4 regions of the Kitasatospora sp. HPM-01-4 genome follow, and region 1 is predicted to be linked to each of the others. Evidence: riboswitches for the same ligand, from Rfam matches in the RefSeq annotation. Region 1 holds a riboswitch; each other region holds the start of a gene.

What was found. A riboswitch is a leader RNA that binds a small molecule or an ion and turns the genes downstream of it on or off. The one in region 1 is predicted to bind cyclic di-AMP.
Region 2: linked by a shared signal. The riboswitch ahead of ACSMTC_RS29060 (CAP domain-containing protein) and the one ahead of ACSMTC_RS22400 (transglycosylase family protein) in region 1 are both predicted to bind cyclic di-AMP.
Region 3: linked by a shared signal. The riboswitch ahead of ACSMTC_RS31395 (transglycosylase family protein) and the one ahead of ACSMTC_RS22400 (transglycosylase family protein) in region 1 are both predicted to bind cyclic di-AMP.
Region 4: linked by a shared signal. The riboswitch ahead of ACSMTC_RS20630 (M23 family metallopeptidase) and the one ahead of ACSMTC_RS22400 (transglycosylase family protein) in region 1 are both predicted to bind cyclic di-AMP.

What each region holds. Positions count from the first base shown of each region.
Region 1 covers NZ_JBPQGP010000005.1:5,143,972-5,148,706, reverse strand. Annotated here, with positions in the region: gene ACSMTC_RS22410 (FtsB family cell division protein) at 1-266, opposite strand, end outside; gene eno (phosphopyruvate hydratase) at 483-1,769, opposite strand; gene ACSMTC_RS22400 (transglycosylase family protein) at 2,012-2,866, opposite strand; cyclic di-AMP (ydaO/yuaA leader) riboswitch at 2,871-3,052, opposite strand; gene ACSMTC_RS22395 (cytochrome P450 family protein) at 3,364-4,617, opposite strand.
Region 2 covers NZ_JBPQGP010000005.1:6,641,624-6,646,358, reverse strand. Annotated here, with positions in the region: gene ACSMTC_RS29065 (NAD(P)/FAD-dependent oxidoreductase) at 16-1,422, opposite strand; gene ACSMTC_RS29060 (CAP domain-containing protein) at 1,853-2,815, opposite strand; cyclic di-AMP (ydaO/yuaA leader) riboswitch at 2,818-2,989, opposite strand; gene ACSMTC_RS29055 (PadR family transcriptional regulator) at 3,399-3,698, shown strand; gene ACSMTC_RS29050 (hypothetical protein) at 3,695-4,474, shown strand; gene ACSMTC_RS29045 (response regulator) at 4,538-4,735, opposite strand, start outside.
Region 3 covers NZ_JBPQGP010000005.1:7,183,179-7,187,913, forward strand. Annotated here, with positions in the region: gene ACSMTC_RS31380 (LacI family DNA-binding transcriptional regulator) at 1-498, shown strand, start outside; gene ACSMTC_RS31385 (hypothetical protein) at 736-1,305, shown strand; gene ACSMTC_RS31390 (hypothetical protein) at 1,313-1,513, opposite strand; gene ACSMTC_RS31395 (transglycosylase family protein) at 1,799-2,944, opposite strand; cyclic di-AMP (ydaO/yuaA leader) riboswitch at 2,952-3,123, opposite strand; gene ACSMTC_RS31400 (sirohydrochlorin chelatase family protein) at 3,655-4,572, opposite strand.
Region 4 covers NZ_JBPQGP010000005.1:4,741,644-4,746,378, forward strand. Annotated here, with positions in the region: gene ACSMTC_RS20615 (TetR/AcrR family transcriptional regulator) at 1-463, opposite strand, end outside; gene ACSMTC_RS20620 (alpha/beta fold hydrolase) at 463-1,287, opposite strand; gene ACSMTC_RS20625 (tautomerase family protein) at 1,514-1,717, shown strand; cyclic di-AMP (ydaO/yuaA leader) riboswitch at 1,889-2,047, shown strand; gene ACSMTC_RS20630 (M23 family metallopeptidase) at 2,060-2,935, shown strand; gene ACSMTC_RS20635 (hypothetical protein) at 3,209-4,072, opposite strand; gene ACSMTC_RS20640 (GNAT family N-acetyltransferase) at 4,219-4,735, shown strand, end outside.

The DNA of each region.
Region 1 (4,735 bases):
AGCGCGTAGTGCAGCCGCTCGCGGGCCTGCGCCTTGACGAACTCCGGGTCCTGCCAGCGGGCCCGCTCCGTGCGGAGCTTCTCCACCTGCTGGGTGGCGCGCTCGGCCTTGGCGCGCTGCGCGTTGATCTCCGAGCGCTGCGCGATGAACTGACGGGTGGGGTAGGCGAGGATCGCCACCAGCGAGCAGAGCACCAGGACGAGCACCGTGGCCCTGCTGGTGAACCGTGGCCGCCCGGCGATCCCGGGGATCTTCCACCTCGCCATGTACCCCTCCCGTCGGCACCGCGCGCCGGTGCCCCGCCGCCCAACCCTACGGGGTCGGGCTGCGGGGCACCGATCACGAGCCGTACGTGTCAGACCTCGTCCGGCCGGACGTACGTGTCAGCCTCGTACTCGCCGCGTCTGCCGGTCCGCGGAGCGGCTGTACCGGCCACTCCGTGGGGCGGCCGTGCTGACTACTCCGCGGAGCGGCTGTGCTGACTATTCCGCAGAGCGGAAGCGCGGGAAGGCCGAACGACCCGCGTAGTCGGCGGCGTCGTCGAGGATCTCCTCGATGCGCAGCAGCTGGTTGTACTTGGCGACGCGCTCGGAGCGGGCCGGGGCACCGGTCTTGATCTGGCCGCAGTTGGTGGCGACGGCCAGGTCGGCGATGGTGACGTCCTCGGTCTCGCCGGAGCGGTGCGACATCATGCAGCGGTAGCCGTTGCGCTGGGCCAGCTCGACGGCGTCCAGGGTCTCGGTCAGCGAACCGATCTGGTTGACCTTCACCAGCAGCGCGTTGGCGGTGCCGGTCTCGATGCCCTTGGCCAGGCGGGCCGGGTTGGTGACGAACAGGTCGTCACCGACCAGCTGGACCTTGTCGCCGAGGCGGTCGGTCATGGCCTTCCAGCCGTCCCAGTCCTCCTCGTTCAGCGGGTCCTCGATGGAGACCAGCGGGTAGTTGGCGACCAGGTCGGCGTAGTAGTCGATCAGCTCGGACGCGGAGAGCGCCTTGCCCTCGAACTGGTAGGCGCCGTCCTTGTAGAACTCGGTGGCGGCGACGTCCAGGGCCAGGGCGATGTCCTTGCCCGGGGTGTAGCCGGCCTTCTTGATGGCCTCGGTGATGAGGTCCAGGGCCTCGCGGTTGGAGTCCAGGTTCGGGGCGAAGCCGCCCTCGTCGCCCAGGCCGGTGGACAGACCGCGGTCCTTCAGCACGGCCTTGAGGGTGTGGTAGACCTCGACGCCCCAGCGGACGGCCTCGGAGAACGACTCGGCGCCGATCGGCGCGATCATGAACTCCTGGATGTCGACGTTGGAGTCCGCGTGCGAACCGCCGTTGAGGATGTTCATCATCGGAACGGGCAGCACGTGCGCGTTCGGGCCGCCGAGGTAGCGGAACAGCGGCAGGTCGCTGGCCTCGGAGGCGGCGTGCGCCACGGCGAGGGAGACGCCCAGGATGGCGTTGGCGCCGAGCGAGGACTTGTCCGGGGTGGCGTCCAGGTCGAGCATGGCCTGGTCGATCAGGCGCTGCTCGGTGGCGTCGTAGCCGACCAGCTCCGGGCCGATCTGCTCGATGACGGCGAGGACGGCCTTCTCCACGCCCTTGCCGAAGTAGCGGCTCTTGTCGCCGTCACGAAGCTCCAGGGCCTCGAAGGCACCGGTGGAGGCGCCGGACGGGACAGCGGCACGGCCGGTGCTGCCGTCGTCGAGGCCGACCTCGACCTCGACCGTGGGGTTGCCGCGCGAGTCGAGAATCTCACGGGCTACGACGACATCAATGGACGGCACGAGGCATCTCCTAGCGGAAGCAGGTCCAGCGGACAGGGGGTGCGGTCTGCGGACGGTTGCGGAGTCGTTACGACCAGAGCCTAACCGCACCGGGCCGCCGGGCCACGCTGCCCTTGGTCCCGTCTCATCGTGTGGCCGCTCTACTCGCCGGTAGTTCACCTGAATGATGACAGGGAGGCGACGAGGGCGGACGGGGCCGTTCCCGCGACGGCTGCGGAAACGGCCCCTCATGCCGCCGGGGGTCAGCCCAGCTTCAGCACCTGGCCGGGGAGGATCAGGTTGGCGTCGCCTCCGATGGTGGCGCTGTTGCTCTCGTAGAGGTGCTGCCAGCCGCCGGAGAGGTGCTGGGCCTGGGCGATGCCCGACAGGGTGTCACCCTCCTTGACGGTGTAGCCGCCGGTGGCCGCGCTCTGCGTGGTGGCGGCGGCCGGGGCCGCGGCCGGGGCCGGGCTCTGGGCCGGGGCCTTGGCGGCGGCACCGCCGGCGAACTGGTTGTAGATGCTCTGGTGGCTGGTCCAGTACCAGCCGCCGTTCTTCTGGTACCAGTACTTGCCGGAGGCGGCGTCGTAACCGGCCTTGCCCGGGAAGGACGGGGTGGCGCTCTGCGGCGAAGTGTCCTGCGAGGACTGCTTCTTGTAGCTCTTGGCGCTGCTCTGGCCGCCGGAGGAGCCGGACTTGGAGCCGCTGTGGCTGCCGGTGTCGACGTCGGCGGCGGAACCGCCCCTGGCCAGACCGGCCTTGACCGAGCAGACCGGCCAGGCGCCGGGACCCTGCGAGGCGAGGACCTTCTCCGCGATCGCGATCTGCTGACCCTTGGTCGCCTGGTTGGCCTGGCCGGCGTACTGGCCGCCGCCGTACGCCTTCCACGTGCTGGAGGTGAACTGGAGGCCGCCGTAGAAGCCGTTGCCGGTGTTGATGCTCCAGTCGCCGCCGCTCTCGCAGTCCGCGACCTTGTCCCAGGTCGTCACGGAGGCGGCGTGTGCGCCGGTGGCGGTGAGCAGCGGCAGCGCGAGACCGACGCCGGCCACACCGGCCGCGGCGATGGCCTTCTCGGTCTGGGTCTTGCGACGATGACGGCCCGAACCGGTGAACAGCATGAAGGTGTCCTCTCCGCACGCCTGCGAGGTGAGCTGTCGGGTTCGGACCGGGAGGTTGGCCCGGCCGCGGCGGGCGGGACAGGAGTGCCTCCTGCCCTGCTGACGCGGCTTCACCCCAAGCCGTGAGAACGGCGGAATAACCTGGGTCCCCCGCCCTTGCCCAAGGGTTCTGGTCGGTGTCCCGAAGCGCGGCGGGCAAGGTTTGGCGTTCCTCGCAGCGGGGTTCGCAGTGCGAACTCCACGGAGACTACGCATACCTTCGTATCAATCACAAGCTCATATCCCGTACATCACACGGGAATTACAGTCAGTTTATGTATGCCTACAAACGGTGCAACTTTGTCCGGTTTGATGCGTATTCAGAGGTTCCCAAATCGGACTAACCCGACACTCCGTCAGCCCGACACGCCCGGTTTGCCGGGTGTCCGGAAGTCCCTGGACGCCATGTGGCACATCTCACCGAAATCCTGAGAATGACGGCCGGATTACGGGGAAGATCAGCCCTGCCGCGCGGTAAATGAAACCGGGAGTTCGCGCAGGCCACGCATGATGAGACCGCCGCGCCAGCGCAGTTCGGCGGGATCCGCGGCGAGCCGGAGATCCGGCAGCCGGGTCAGCAGGGTCGCCAGTGCCCGCTGGCCCTCGAGCCGGGCCAGCGGCGCGCCGATGCAGTAGTGGATGCCGTGGCCGAACCCCAGATGCGGGTTGTCCTTCCGCGCCAGATCGAGCGTGTTCTCCTCGGCGAACCTGGCCGGATCGCGGTCCGCGGCCGCCAGCACCACCAGCACCGGGTCGCCGGCCGGGATCTCCACCCCGCCGATGCTCAGCGGACGGGTCGCGAACCGCCAGGTGGCCAGCTCCACCGGGCCGTCGTAGCGCAGCAGTTCCTCCACCCCGGTGGCCAGCAGCTCCTGCTCGCCGCGCCCGATCGACTCCTGCAGCAGGGCCAGCTGCCCGGGGTTGCGCAGCAGTGCGTACACACCGTTGCCGATCAGGTTGACGGTGGTCTCGAAGCCGGCGAAGAGGAGGATGAAGGCCATCGCGGCGGCCTCGTTCTCGGTCAGGTGCTCGCCGTGGTCGCTGGCCCGGATCAGACCGGAGATCAGGTCGTCCCCGAGGTCGGCCCGCTTGCGGTGGATCAGCTCGGCCAGGTACGAACGCATCCGCTTCACCGCCCGGCCCACACCGCCGCGCTGGCCGCCGTGGTGCCGGATCATCATGCCGGCCCAGTCCCGGAAGTCGTCCTGGTCCTCTGGAGGGACGCCCAGCAGGTCGCAGATCGCGTAGATGGGGAGCGGGAAGGCGAACTCGTGGATCAGGTCGGCCGAACCGCGCCCGGCGAAGCCGTCGATCAGCCGGTCCGTCAGCTGTTGCACCCTCGGCTCGAACTCGGCCACCCGGCGCGGGGTGAACGCCTTCGACACCAGCCGCCGCAGCCGGGTGTGGTCCGGCGGGTCGATGTTCAGCAGGTGGGTCATCAGGTCCGCCTGCCGCTCCCCCGGGATGCCGACCCGGCCGCTGCGGTGCGCCTGCTCGCTGTGGTGGGCGGGGTTTTTGGACAGTCTGCTGTCGGCCAGCGCCTGCCGGGCGTCCGCGTACCGGGTGACCAGCCAGGCCTCCACCCCGCTGGGCAGCGTGGTGCGGTGCACCGGGCTGTGCTCGCGCAGCCAGGCGTACGCGGGATAGGGGTCGGCGGCGAACTCCCAGGTGAAGAGTGCGGGCTGCGGGGTGGATTCGGGCGTTTCCGGCATGTCACGACGGTATCCGGCGGCGGGCGGGCGGCTCCACGCGGGCGGACGGCGCCTGAGCGGCGGTGGGTCGGCGTCCCGACGGAAGGTGGACAGGGGACGGACAGGGGGCCGTGGGGCT
Region 2 (4,735 bases), 1.5 Mb from region 1:
GACCCGCTTTCACCCTCACGGCCCGATCCGGCGCCCCCTGGGGCCGCCGCTCAGGGCGGCCTGCAGCAGCACGGCCGGCGCGAAGAGCCTGGTCGGCGGCGCGGTCAGCGAGAGGGTGTCGATGAAGGCGTCCTGCGCGGCCTTGCTGCGCTGGGCGGCGTTCAACACCCGGTCCAGATAGGCGTGCTGGAGCTTCAGCAGCGGCCCCCGACGGCCGCCGAGGGTGGTGTCGTAGCGCAGGTCCTCGGCGCAGGCCGCCCGCCAGGCCGCCCCCGCCTCGCGGAACACCGCGCGCTGGATCATCCTGGAGTTCACCGGGAGTTCAACTACCGTCTGTCTACGGGCGATCGGTCCACGGGACCTGTGGGCTCCGGAAGCTCCGGCCGCGAGCAGATCGCGCAGCACCAGCGCGGACCGGGCCGCCACCGACATGCCCTGCCCGTACATCGGGTTGAAGGTGCAGGCAGCGTCGCCGACCACCAGCAGCCCCTCGGGTAGACCGGCCAGCCGCTCGTAGTGCCGCCGCCGGCTGGGCGGCGGGCGGAAGCCGTGGATCGGGGCGACCGGTTCGAGGCCCTTGAGCAGCTCGTACAGGTCCGGTGTGCGCAACTCCCGGCTGAAGGCGAGGAATCCGTCGAGGTCGGTGGGTGCGGTGAAGCCGCGCATCCCGCCGACCGTCACCATCCAGCGGTCCCCCTCCACCGGGAACAGCAGCCCGAAGCGCGGATTGCGCCCGGGCCGGGGCTGGAGGTAGAGCGCACGGCCGGCGGACAGGCCCCCCTCGGCCCTGCGGAACAGCCCGGTCGAGTAGCTGACCCCGCCGTCCATCACGCTCTCCTCGGGCGCGTCGAGCCCAAGGTCGTTCAGCCAGTGAGGAGTTCGGGACGTACGGCCGGTGGCATCGACCACCACCTCCGCGGGCAGCACCGACTCGGTCCGGTCACGGTCGCCGCGCCGCCGGTAGCGGACTCCGGCGATCCGGGGTCCGGCGACGGTGAGCCCGACGGCGTCGACTCCCTCACGCGCCTCGATACCCGGGTGCGACAGCACCTGGTGGCGCAGCGCCCAGTCGATCAGGGGGCGGGTGAGACTGACGATGGTGTGCCGCGGCGAGAAGGAGGGGAGCCAGCCGGCCGGCGTGAGCCAGCGGATGTCGCTGGGCAGGCCGAGGCGCTGCGCCCCCGCGTCGATGAGCAGCTCGGTCGTGCCGGGCAGCAGCCGCTCGATGGCATCCAGTCCGGCCGGCATCAGCAGGTGGGCCTGGCGGGCCTGCGGGACTCCCCCGGCGAACTCGGCCCTGCCCGGTCGGCGGTCGCGCTCCACCAGGGTCACCTGCCAGCCCGCCTCGGCGAGGACCCAGGCGTGCAGCAGCCCGGCCAGGCTGCCTCCCAGCACGGCGGCTCTGCCAACAGGTAACGACATCTCGGCCCCTCTCTCACCCGGCGGAGCTGTACGCCGGGCCTTGCACTGGGCGGCGGGTGGTGCGGAGGCGGGTGGTGCGGCGCGGAGGCGGAAGGTGGTGCTGCGGTGCGATGGGGTGGTGCACAGGCGCGGACCAGCGCGTGCAGCGTACGTGGGGAGCGTGCGAGGACGAACCGGATGCATTCTGCCCACCCGAGCTGGGCCGCTAACCATCAGATCGGACTGGAGGTGAACGTGCATCGACAAGGAACGCCACCCACACGGAACCGCCCGGGCGATCCCGGTCGCGCACCCGATGGACACGCCCCGCCTTCGACACCACCTCCCGACACCGCACCGTCCGGCAGGGCCCGCCGCCCGAGGGAACGGGGCGGCGGGCCCTGCCGGGGAGAGGACCGGGCCATCTCGGCCGATGTCCTTACAGGACAGGTCAGTTGGAGAAGTCCTGGGTGAGCCAGACGGTGCCGTGGGCATCCCGGTAGACGGCGATGCCGATGTGGCTGAACTCGCCGCTGAGGATGTTCTTGCGGTGGCCGTCGTCCGGCGGCGTCTCGTTCAGCATGTCCTGGGTCAGACTGACGGCCATCGCGGCGATGTCCTGGGCGGCGGAGCCGACCCCGCCGCCGTAACCTATGTTCTCCCCGATGGCGTTCCACTGGACGCCCGCGGCCGTCTCCCGCGCTCCCAACTCGGCCTCGCCCGGGCACTGGTGGGACATGCCACAGCCGCCGGCCATCGTCTGGTTGTGGGCCTCGGCGCTGCGGGTCAGACCCGCCGTGATGGTGTAGGCGGGCAGGCCCTGGGCGGCCCGTGCCTGGTTGATCAGGCTGAGCACCTGCTGTACGGCGTCCGAACTCGAACCGCTCGTCGCGGACGGGGCGGTGGGCGTGGCCGTGGGGGTGGCGGCGGGGGCCTGGCCGGCCGGAGCCGACGGGGACGCGGACGGCGACGACGGGGCGGACGCCTCGGACGACGGAGCGGAGGCGTCGGACGACGGGGTCGAGGCCTGAGCGGTCGGCCGCGCGCCGTGGGAGCCCTGGTAGTCGGCGGCGGGCTGCGCGCTCTCGGTGTCCGGGGCCTGGGTGGCCGAAGCGGTCGGGGAGGCGTGGGACTTCCCGGCGGGAGCCTGACCGGCGGGCCGCGCGGCGTGCGGCGCGGTGTGCGAGCCGGCCTGGTGGCGCTGCCCCCCGGAGCCGGCCTGGTGGTGGTACTGGTGGTGCTCCTGCCACCCGGCGTAGCTCGCGTAGGTGTGGGAGCCGGGCGCCGCGGAGGCTCCGCTCGCACTCAGCAGCGGCAGCATGAGACCGGCGCCGGCGATCCCGGCGGTGGCGGCAAGACGCGGGGTGTAACTCCGGCGCGCACGGCGATGCCGGCCGGAACCTGAAGTCAGCATGGGGCGTTCCTCTGCGACGCCTGCGAGGTGAGCTGTCGGGTTCGGGCCGTGAGGTAGCCCGGCCGCACACAGAACGGCTTCACCCCGAGCCGCGACCCACCGAGCCCGGGAGCGGGCTGGGCAGGGCGCGGCGAACTACCTGGTTCCCCCGCTCCTGCCCGGTGCACTGCTCGACGTCCTGCCGACCGGTGGACAGGACTCGGCGTCCCGGCGGCAGGGTCCGCAGGTGCGAACAGCCTGAACGCTAGGCAGTTCCACCCGCCGGACACAAGTTCGTATTACGCACCTCACATAGAAATGGCATGAAAAGCTGACTGATTGCCATATTCAGTGACACATTGCCCATAAACGACCTAATCGGACACCTTTCTGACCCGACTTCCCCGGCCCCGACACCGGGTACTGCGACCCTCGGCCATCGGAGCCGGCCGGCCGCATCCCCGGTCGGCGGCCGCCGTCGCCGCGACCGGCACGGTGGACGGACGGGCTGCTCGCAGCAGCAAGAGGGCCTCACTGTCAGGCGTGGCGGCACAGTACACACCGCGTAGTACCGTTTCGCCCAAGAGGGAGAGGAGCGCGGCGGATGCAGGCGAACGACGCCCAGACTCTGGTGCTGTGCGTGCTGGCCGACGGGCCGCTGCACGGCTACGCCATCAACACGGCGATCGAGGAACTGGTCGGAGAACGACTGGGCCCCGGGAGCCTGTACGGGGCACTCAGCCGGCTGGAGGCCAAGCAGCTGATCGAGCCCGCCGAGGAGCAGGGACGCCAGCGGCCCGTACGGCTGACTCCCAAGGGCCGCCAGGTACTTGAACAGGAACTGCGGTCCATGGCGAAGGTCGCCAGGGCTGGACTGCGGAGCCTGGGGGTGAGCCCGGCTTGAGTCTCCACCGAGGCCTGGTCCGGCTCTACCCCGGCGTGTTCCGGGAGCGGTGGGGCGAGGCGCTCGAGGAGGACGCCCGGGCGGCCGGCTGGCGGGCCTGGCCGAGCCTGGCCGTCGGCATCGCGGACATGTGGCTGCACCCCGCGATCTGGCCCGCCGACCACCACGCCCAGCGCCGCCAACGGGCGGCCACGCTGGCCATAACGGTCGCTGCGCTCGGCGCACTGTCAGGGCGCGTCGCCACCGCGCAGGGCGCCCGGTTCACCTCCGCCCCCGGCGGCACCTGGGCAGGGAACACCTGCACCGTCCTGTTCCTGCTCGGCCTCGCCCTCGTCGCGCCGCTCCCCCGCCCGACCCGCGCCGCCGCGACCGCACTGGCCGGCCGGGCGCTCCGCCGGCTCGCCGCCCCCGCCCTGGTCGGGGCGGGCATGGTGGCCGTGGTGCGCCTCGGAGCGCCCTCGCTCGCCACGGGCCCCTGGCACCACCTCGCCGTCTTCGCCTACTGGACCACCCTGGCCGCCGGAGCCGTCCAGACCTGCCGGTTCTTCGCGGGCCTCGGCGGGACCGTGGTCGCAGCGCCCCCGTCCGGGCGACTCCGCCTGGGCCTGTGGAGCCTGACCGCGGCCGGCGTGCTCACCGGATCGGTCGTCCTCGCGGCCTCGGCGGCCCGTCAGACCCCCGACCACATCGCGGTGGCGGCGGGGGCGGCGCTGGTACTGCTCGCGTGGGCACTCACCGCCACCCTGCGCGACCTGCGGTCCGTGGCCACCGACTGACCGGGACCGCCGGGCCGCACCCCGCCCCTGCCGGGGCTCCGACCGGAGCCCCGGCTACGCCGGCTACCCGCCGTCGGCGCGGAGGTGGGCGAGGACGGCGAGGACACGGCGGTTGCCGTCGGTCGGGTCGAGATCGAGTTTGGTGAAGATGTTGCCCGCGTGTTTGACCACGGCGGCCTCGGTGACGACCAGCTCCCGGGCGATGGACTGGTTGTTGCGGCCCTCGGCCATCAGGGCGAGGACTTCGCGTTCCCTGGGAGT
Region 3 (4,735 bases), 2.0 Mb from region 1:
CTGGTCGAGCTCGGGCACGAGAAGATCGGCCTGGCCGTCGGCCAGCGCCGGTACGTGCCGGTGCTGCGCAAGATCGAGGGATTCACAGCGGCCGTCCAGGAACTGCTCGGCAGGACCCAGGAGGAGGCCGAAGCCCTGGTCCACCACACGCTGTTCAGCGTGGAGGGCGGGCACGCGGCCGCGGGCGCCCTGCTGGACCAGGGCTGCACGGCGATCGTCTGCGGCAGCGACATGATGGCGCTCGGCGCGATCCGCGCGGTCCGTCAGCGCGGCCTGTCGGTGCCGCAGGACGTCTCGGTGGTCGGCTTCGACGACTCGCCGCTGATCGCCTTCACCGAGCCGCCGCTGACCACCATCCGCCAGCCGGTCGAGGCGATGGCCACGGCCGCGGTGGACGCACTCCTCGAGGAGGTCGGAGGGAACCCCGGGCAGCGCGCCGAGTTCATGTTCCAGCCGGAACTGGTGATGCGCGGCTCCACGGGGGCCAGGGCGCACTGAGGTTCCCGGGAGGTCCCGGACCACGTCGGCCCGTCGGGTGTACTGCCCGGCGGGCCGACGTGCTGCCGTGACGTGCGGATGTGCGGACGTGGGGTTCGGGGATCCGGGGTCGCCCGGATGGAGTAGCGCCGGTCCGCCGGTGTTCGACCGGCCGCTGGGCCCGTCCGCCGTCCTCGGGAGGGCAACGGTCCTCGGCTCGCGCTGCGGGCGGGGGCCGACTGTGGCCAGCATCGAGACATGAGAGCTGGTCGGACTCCCCGGACGGTGGAGAACGCCGCGTGGCCGATCTGGCGCAGGCGGCTGCTGCTCGGCGTGGGACTGGTGGTCGCCGGGGTGATCGTCTACTTCGGCTGGGCCGCGACGGTGCCGCGCTGGTGGTCGCAGCGGGTGGGCTCCATGGTGAACGGGCACCTGAGCGTGGGACTGCTGCTGGGGCTCGTCTTCGGAATCTGCTTCACGCTGCTGCCGCTGCTGGCGGCCTGGGCCGGTCTGCACCGGCGACGGTCCTGGAAGGTGACGCTCAGCTGGCTGATCCTCGCGCTGGTGCTGGCACTGCCCAACCTCTGGACGCTGGGCGTCGTGGTGGGCACCGGCAGCGGAGCACACGCCGGACAGCGGGTGATGGACGTCAGGGCGCCCTGGTTCCGCGGCTCGACCCTGATCGGCGCGGTCATCGCGGCAGTGATCTTCGCGGGTCTCATGGTCTTCACCCGCGCCCGCTGGCCCCGGCACGACAGGAGACGGGGCAAGGGCGGGAGCACGGACCGCGCGGAGGAGGGCGAGGCGGAGCCGGGAAAGGCCGGATGACCGCTGCTCAGCCCTCCTGCGGGGTGCGCCTCTCCTCGCCGACCCGGTGTGCGTCGGCGGCATCGCCGGTGCGGGCCTCGGTACGGCGGCCGGCGGCCAGATAGTCGCGGACGACCAACTCGACCGCATCCTGCGGACTCCTGGTGCCGGTCAGCAGCATGACCTCGATCGCCAGATCGCTGTCGAGACTGATGGTGACCCGTGCCATGGCCGTTCCCCTCCCCTGCGGCAGTTGGGTGCGACCACGCACTCTAGGGGCGCGGGAACCGCTTGGCCAGCCTGCCACCCTGACGCGGACTCGCCGAGTGCCCGCGCTCCCCTCCTCGCAGGGCGCGGGAACCGCCCGGAGGGAGCCCCTGCCCGGGCCGGGGGGCCTTCGTGGGACTCCCCGCGCCGGCAGCCGTACCGGCAGAGGCCGCTGTCCCCGGCGCCGACCAGAGCACCGGGGACAGCGGCCTTGCGGTGGAACCGCTCAGGGAGTGTCCGGAGACCGTCAGACGCGGCCGGCGAAGTCCGGGGCCCAGTTGGCGATGGTCTCGGTCTTCACGCCCGACTTCGGGTTGGCGGCCTCGACGTACTTGCCGTCACCGATGTAGATGGCGACGTGGTAGACGCCCGAGTTGCTGCCGTTGTTGGACCAGAACAGCAGGTCGCCCGGCTGCAGGCTGTCCAGCGAGACGCGGGTGGAGGCATCGGCCTGGTCGGCGGCGACTCGCGGAAGCGAGATGCCGGCCTGGCGGAACGCGGCCTGGGTCAGGCCGGAGCAGTCCCAGCCACCGTCGCTGCTGCCGCCGTAGACGTAGGCCTGGCCGACCTTGGAGAGCGCGAAGTTGATCGCGGCGGCCTTGCTGCCGGTCGCGGGCGCGGCCGGAGCGGCGGGCTTGGCCGGGGCCGGGGCCGGAGCCGGAGCCGGGGTGCTGGGGCTGCTGCTCTGCTTGGGGGCCGGCTTCGGGGCGTCCTGCTGCGGCGCGGCGGTGGCGGTGCCGCCGAGAGCCAGCTGCTGGCCCGGGAAGATGACGTCCGGACCCTGGGTCAGCACCGACCGGTTGAGGTCGTACAGCTTCTGCCAGCCACCGTCGACGCTGTTCTTCGTGGCGATGCTCGACAGCCAGTCGCCGTCCACCACGGTGTACTTGGTGCCGTTCGTGGCCTGCCCGGCGGCGGCCGGGGCGCTCTGCCGCTTGGCGGCGGGAGCCTGCGCGGTCTTCGGCGCGGTGGTCGCGGCGGTGCTCGGGGCGGCGGCCGGAGCGGAGGTGTCGACCTGGGCGGCGGCGCCGCCCTTGGTCAGACCGGCCTTCACCGAGCAGACCGGCCAGGCGCCGGGGCCCTGCGAGGCGAGAACCTTCTCGGCGACGGCGATCTGCTGCGCCTTGGTCGCCTGGTTGGCCTGCGGGGCGTACTGGGTGCCACCGAAGGCGGCCCAGGTGGAGGAGGTGAACTGGAGGCCGCCGTAGAAGCCGTTGCCGGTGTTGATGCCCCAGTCGCCGCCGCTCTCGCACTGCGCGACCTTGTCCCAGGTGGAGACGGAGGCGGCGGACGCGCCGGACGCGACGAGGGCGGGGATCGAGAGGCCGAGACCGACCACACCGGTGGCGGCGATCAGACGGCGGGCACGCTTGTTGGCGTTGATGGGCAGCATGAAGGTGTGCGTTCCTCTCCCACGCCTGCGAGGTGAGCTGTCGGATTCGGGCTGGAGTTGCCCGGCCGTGCTGCGCACGGCTTCACCCCAAGCCCGGAGTCGGCCACTGCTGACCGCCTCTCGGGCGACTTACCTGGTTCCCCCGCCCCTGCCGTAGGTGCGTTCTGCGGTACCAACTGCTCCGGCGGCAGGACTCGGCGTTCCGGATGAGCTGGGTCCGTGTGTCAACGAACGGGGAGCACGTTAAGCAGACTTAAGTTGAAACTGCAAACACCTGTGAGTTCCCTCACAGGCTATTCGCCGATTCCTCAAGATCGAATGCGAATGGACATTTCCTGGAAATTCGATGGGCCTCTCTCAGGCGATCTGCACGGGTTGCGATCTGCCTGCCTTTCAGGTGATGCCACGGCAATTTCGGCCCGGATCGGGCAACCGGTTGTGAAACTTTTGAGAAGTCCCCGGGGGAGCGGAATCCGGGTCGGCGCCGCCCGATGAAGAGGGTGGTGGCAAATGTCCGAATTGTGAGTTGATGGGGTGGATGTCGCAGTGAGTTCACCAACTCTCCACCCGCCCCCGGCCGTACGGCTCTCGGAGGCGGGACCGGCGGACGGGCGCGCCCTTGGGGTCCCGGGTGCCGGATGGCCCCCGGCGGGCCCGGAAACGCCGAGAGGCCCCTCGGAGGGGGCCTCTCGAACGGGTCTGTCGGGCGCTCAGCCGGCGGGCTGTTCCGCGACGGCGGCAGGGGCCTCACCCGGGCCCGGGATGTTCAGTGCGCTCAGGTAGGTGGAGGCGATCAGCTGACCGACGGTCGGGTAGGCGCCGAGCGGGGCCGCGCTCGGGCAGCCGGTCTCCTCGGCCGCCGTGGCCAGCAGCTCGGGGTCGGCCTCCGGGCCGATGACCAGTGGGGCGAGCGCGGGACGCTGTGAACCGGTGGCCTTCAGGTGCTCGACCGCGGCGGCCACCGAGCCCGGTACGTCCAGGGCGGCGGCCACCACGGGCACCGCGAGCCGGGCGGCCAGCAGTACACCGGTGATTCCGGCCGCCGCGGCGGCCTCCTCGCCGCCGACGACGGTCAGTACCACACCGTCGGCCGCGGTGGTGATGGCGAACAGTCGGGCGCGGTCGGCGCGGGCCAGACCGGCCTCGGAGAGCCGCACGTGCACGGCTTCGGCCAGCAGTGGGTGCGGGCCGAGCGCATCGGTGACGGCGGCTCCCGTCTCGTCGGCCAGCCTGTACAGAGCCGTCAGGAAGTCGTGCGGGCCGGCCAGCAGCGGGATCACGACGGGTGCCGGCAGGCCCGCCTCGGCGGCCTGGGCGAGTACTGCGGCCACGGTGGGGGCGGCCTGGTCGCCGTTCTCCGTGTCGCCCTCCGGCGCACCGGCGGCAAGGTGCTCGCCGACCAGGTAGCCGGCGGCGGTCTCGGTGCCCGGCTGCTCGCCGCGCACGATGGACAGCAGTTCCTCGACGATCGGGCTTGCCTCGGGTCCGGCCGCGGCGGGGACGGCAAGCAGCAGGGCCGGGGAACCGGCAGGGACCTCGGGGCGCTCAGGACGGCGGTGGCGCCCCCGCGCACGGGAGCCTGGAGTGCGGACGGGCAGTGGCGCGCCCGGGATGGCTGCGGTGCTCATGGCGGAGATCGTAGGACATTCGGCAGGCAGGACTGCATCCGGATCCCGAGAGTTGACATCGAACCTGCTAGTAACCGGGACAATTACCACCAAATTACCCAATCCTTGCTGACGGTCGGTCGCATCACGCAACCGAAACCCCGTCAGCTCCCGTCCCTGGTGA
Region 4 (4,735 bases), 400 kb from region 1:
AGGCGAAGCCGTGGGCCATCGAGCGCACCGTACGCGCCGCGTGGATCGCCTCCGGGCCTTCGAGTCCGTAACCGCGCAGCACCGCCAGGATCACCCCGACCAGCCGGCCGGCCGCGTACCGCAGCTCCTCGTCCTCCTGCGGGGCCTGCGGCAGCGCGGCGTACCGGCGCGGGTGGCGGCCCGCGTAGTCCAGGTAGGCCGCCATCAGCGCCTCGACGGCCTCGTCCCGGCTGCGCCCCAGCACCGCCGTGGCCAGCTGCTCGGCGAGCTCCTCGGTGATCCGGACGGCGATCAGCCGGCGCAGCTCGGCCAGACCGCCGCTGACGTGCTTGTAGAGGGACGGGGTGGCGACGCCCGCGCGGGTGGCGACGGCGGCCAGGGTGAGGGCCTCGGGGCCCTCCTCGTCGATCAGTTCGAGGGCATGGCCCACGACGGCGGCGGGGGTGAGTCCGACCCTGGGCATCAGGCGACCTCGTGCAGGAAGGGGAGCAGGGCGTCGGCGGTGGCCTCGGGGAACTCGGCCATCGGGTAGTGCCCGGCACCGCCGATCATCACCTTACGGCCCTTCAGCGCGGCGGCCTGCCGGTCGGCGAGCGCGGCCGGGTCGGGGAAGTCGACGTCCTTGCCGCCCATGATCACCAGGGCCGGGCAGCGCACCGTCGCCGCCGCTCCGAGGGCGATGGAGTCACCGGTCAGCTGGCCCCGGGTGGCGGCCTTCCGGCCGGGGGTGCGCAGCGCCGCCACCAGCCGAGCCCGGTGATTCTCGAAGTCGGCGGGCCTGCGCGAGGGGTAGTAGTACCGCTGGGCGGAGCCCCAGACGCCGGGGAAGGTCAGTACCAGCGGGGCCAGCGCCTTCATCAGCGCCCGCTGCAGGGCGTTCGGCGAGTGCTCCAGGAAGGCGGCGGTCACCGCGACCCCGGCGACCCGCTCGGGGGCGGCGGCCGCGGCCTTGACCACGGTGGCGCAGGTGTACGAGTGGCCGACCAGGACGGCCCGCGCGATGTCCAGGTGGTCCAGCAGGGCGAGCACGTCCTGCGCGACCGCATCGGGGGAGTAGTCGTCCCAGGCGATCGAGGACTCGCCGAAGCCGCGCAGGTCCATGGAGATCACCCGGTGGCCGGCCGCGGTGAGCAGCGGACGCAGGAACCGGTACAGGGTGCGGGACTCGAGTATCCCGGGGAGCAGCACCACGGTGGCGCCGCCGGTGGCCGCGCCGCTGTCGTCGAACGCGATCCGGCCGCCGGGGACGTCGAGGAACCGGGTGTCGGGCTGCTGGGTGCTGGACATGTCCTGCCTCCGCTGTCTTTCGTGGCTGCTTCCTGTAGCCATAAAGCTAAGGCTATTAGCCTTAGCCGTCAAGGGGTCCTCGGGGCGAGGTCTTCGGGGTCGGTTCCCGGGCTGAGGCGTCTTCGGGTGAGGCGTCCTCGGGCGAGGGGCCTTCGGGTCGAGGGGTCTTCAGGAACCGTGCGATACGGTGCGGCTGGCCGCAGATTCCGACCCCGAGGAGCCCCCCGTGCCGTTCATCAACGTCAAGCAGCTGGCCGGTCGCACCGAGGAGCAGAAGGCCGAGATCGCTCGCGAGCTCACCGAGACGTACTCCCGGATCACGGGCGTGAAGCCGGAGAACATCTGGGTGGCGATCGAGGAGGTGCCGCGTGAGAACTGGGCGATCGCCGGTACGACCGTCGCTGAGCTGGACCGTCAGAGCCAGGGCTGAACACCCTGGTGGATAACGGTCCGTCATCGGACAACCTGGCCAATAGTCACAAATCGACCATTACGCCCCAGGAAGCCAGGACTTCACCAGCTGTGCAGCTTGGAATCATGGGCTTCTCGGATTAACGTTTGATAACGCAGCGCGGTCGGCAACGCCGTACCCGAACGGCACCGTGCGCCGTCGCCTAATCCTCAGGACCCGCCTGCCGGACGGGTCCGGGAGCCGGGGAACCACGTTCCTGGGGTGAATCGGGCGGGCCTCGGTCCGCCCGTAGGAGACCTTCCTGCTCCGAACCCGTCAGCTAACCCGGTCGGCGCGAAGGAAGGAAAGGAGCGCGCCTTGGTGGCGTCCTTGTCGCACAGCCCTGCCAACCTCGGGCTCGGCAGCCTCGGGTCCGGCCCCCAGCTGCTCGACCTTCCGCAGGAGCCGGCAGCCGACGGGGCGGCTCGGCACCGGCTGCCGCGTCAGTCGCGCAGCGGCGGCTCGCTGCTCGGCGTGACCGCGATGGCCGCCGGCCTGGGTGCCACCGGGCTCGCCACCGCGGGAACGGCCGCCGCGGCCACCGTCGCCCAGCCGCCCGCCCCCGCACCGGCGCTCTCCGTCCCCGACACGGCCTCGGACCACGTGCTGGCCACCGACCCCGGACTCACCCTCACCGCCCGGATCCAGCAGCAGGCCGACGGGGAGCGCACCACCGCCGAGGAGTCCGCCCGGCTGGCCGCCGCTCAGGGGGCCGAGGCCAAGCGGGCCGTCCAGCAGGCCGAGGCCCAGGCCGCGGCCGAGCGTGCCCGGCTCGGCACCCTCCGGCTGCCGGTCGGCGACTACACGCTCACCGCGGAGTCCGCCCAGGCCGGTTCGCACTGGACCCGGCCGCACCCCGGCCTGGACTTCGCCGCCCGCGTCGGCACCCCGGTCACCGCCATCGGCGCGGGCACGGTCACCGCGGCCGGCTGGAGCGGAGCCCACGGGTACCGGGTGATCCAGACCCTGCCCGACGGCACCGAGATCTGGTACTGCCACCTCTCCGCCGTCTCCGCCGTCTCCGGTCAGGTCGCCGCCGGCACCCAGCTCGGCAGGGTCGGTGCCACCGGCAGCTCCCACGGCCTCCGGCCGGACAGCGCTGCCCCCGGCCCCCGCCTCCACCTGGAGGTCCGCCCGGCCGGCGGCGCCCCGGTCGACCCGCTGGCCTGGCTCCACTCCCACGGCCTCCAGCCGTAGCGGCCGTTCGGCCACCGGGCCGCCGACGGTGAGACGCGGGTAACTCCGGTGGCCGTGGCGGCCGTTCGGTGACCTGGCTTATCGACGGCGAGACGCGGGCGGCCCGGCGGCCTGGCGGTCGTTCGGCCACCGGCACGACTCGCAACGGGGCGCGAGCGACCCGGCGCCTTCGCGGGGCTCGCGCCGTCCGGGAGCCGGGGAACCGGACGGCTCCCGAGTTTCCCCGGGCGGTCGCACCGCCGATCGGGTGGCCGGGTGTTCCCGGCCGGGCCGTCAGGCCTGTGTGCCCGCCACGTACTCCTCGATCTCCTGCGTCCCCGGCTCCGGCGCGAGGTCCGGAAACTCCGCCACCAGCAGCTCGGGCAGCCCCGGCACCGTCCACTCCCCGCACAGCCGCAGCGCCTCCGCCGCCACCGCCGCCTCGAACCCCTCGAAATCCCCCGCGAGTTCGTCGGGCATCGGCAGCCCCAGGGCGTTCCGCCCGGCCAGATTGCGGTAGCTGCGCTCCATCAGCCGGTTCTCCAGCAGCAGCCGCGCACCGTCGGTGGCCATCCCCACCGAGAGCAGCCGCGCCCGGTTCCATCCCTCGTCCCCCTGGACCGGCTCCAGCAGCCCCTGCTCCTCCAGCCAGACGAAGCACGCGATCCGCTGCTCCTCAGTCAGCCCGCGGAACTCCTCCAGCCAGGCCCGCACGGCCGCCCCGTCGGCGACGTCCACGCCGTCGGCGCGCATCAGCAGCGCGTACAGCCGGGGCCAGGTCACCAGATGGGGCCGGCGCAGCAGGTCGCAGAGCAGCTCGCCCTGCCACTCGGCCTCCGCGTGCAGCTTCGCCTGCCGCTTCGCGTTCAGCCGCCGGGCGGCCCGCTGGTGCTCGATCAGCAGCCGCACCGCCCGCCCGTACGCCTCCGGCTCCGCCACGGGCTGCACGTACAGGTACAGCTGCTCGTACAGCAGCTGCTCCAGCAGCGCCGAGCTCAGCTCGGGGAAGCCCTCGTGCATCGGCGCGCCGCCGAGTTCCAGCAGGGTGAGCACCGTCCGCAGCGCCTCCTCGGGCACCGGCTCGTACCCCTGCTCGGCCGCCCAGGTGAGCAGGTCGGTGGTACGGGTATGCGGGGTGAGCTGCAGATCGTGGTTCACGCTACGTACCGTAGCCGGTGTGCCCCCACCCGGCGGCCGGGCGGGCGCCGGGCCCGCGCCTGCGGCCCGCCGTAGCGCAGTCCCGGACCGGCGGGCCCGGGGCAGCACCGGGCCCGCGCCTGCGGCCCGCTGTAGGGTCGGACGGCATGGAGCCAGAACTGGAGTCGGCCGAACCGGGACCGGTACGGCCGGGGCAGGCCGTGCTGCTGACCGGCCCGCGCCTCGCCCTCCGCGAGTTCCACCACACGCCCCGGGACGTGGACGCCCTGTACGCGGTCTTCGGCGACCCCGAGGCCGCCAGGTACCTGGCCTTCGAACCGGGTGACCACGACATGTGCGCCGACCAGATCGAGCTCTACATCGAACAGGCCGAGGCCGACCCGCGCACCGACTACCGGCTCGCCGTCACCGTGCTCGCCGACGACGAACCCGGGTACGCCACCCCGATCGGCACCGCCGTGCTCAGCCTCGGCGACCACCGCTCCGCCACCCTCGGGTACGCGCTGCGCCGCGACAGCTGGGGGCAGGGGTACGCGAGCGAAATCACCGCGCTGCTCTGCGAGTTCGCCTTCGGGACGCTCGGACTGCACCGCCTCGCCGCCCGGGTCGACCCGGAGAACGCCGCCTCCGTCCGAGTGCTCACCAAGGCCGGCTTCCAGCCGG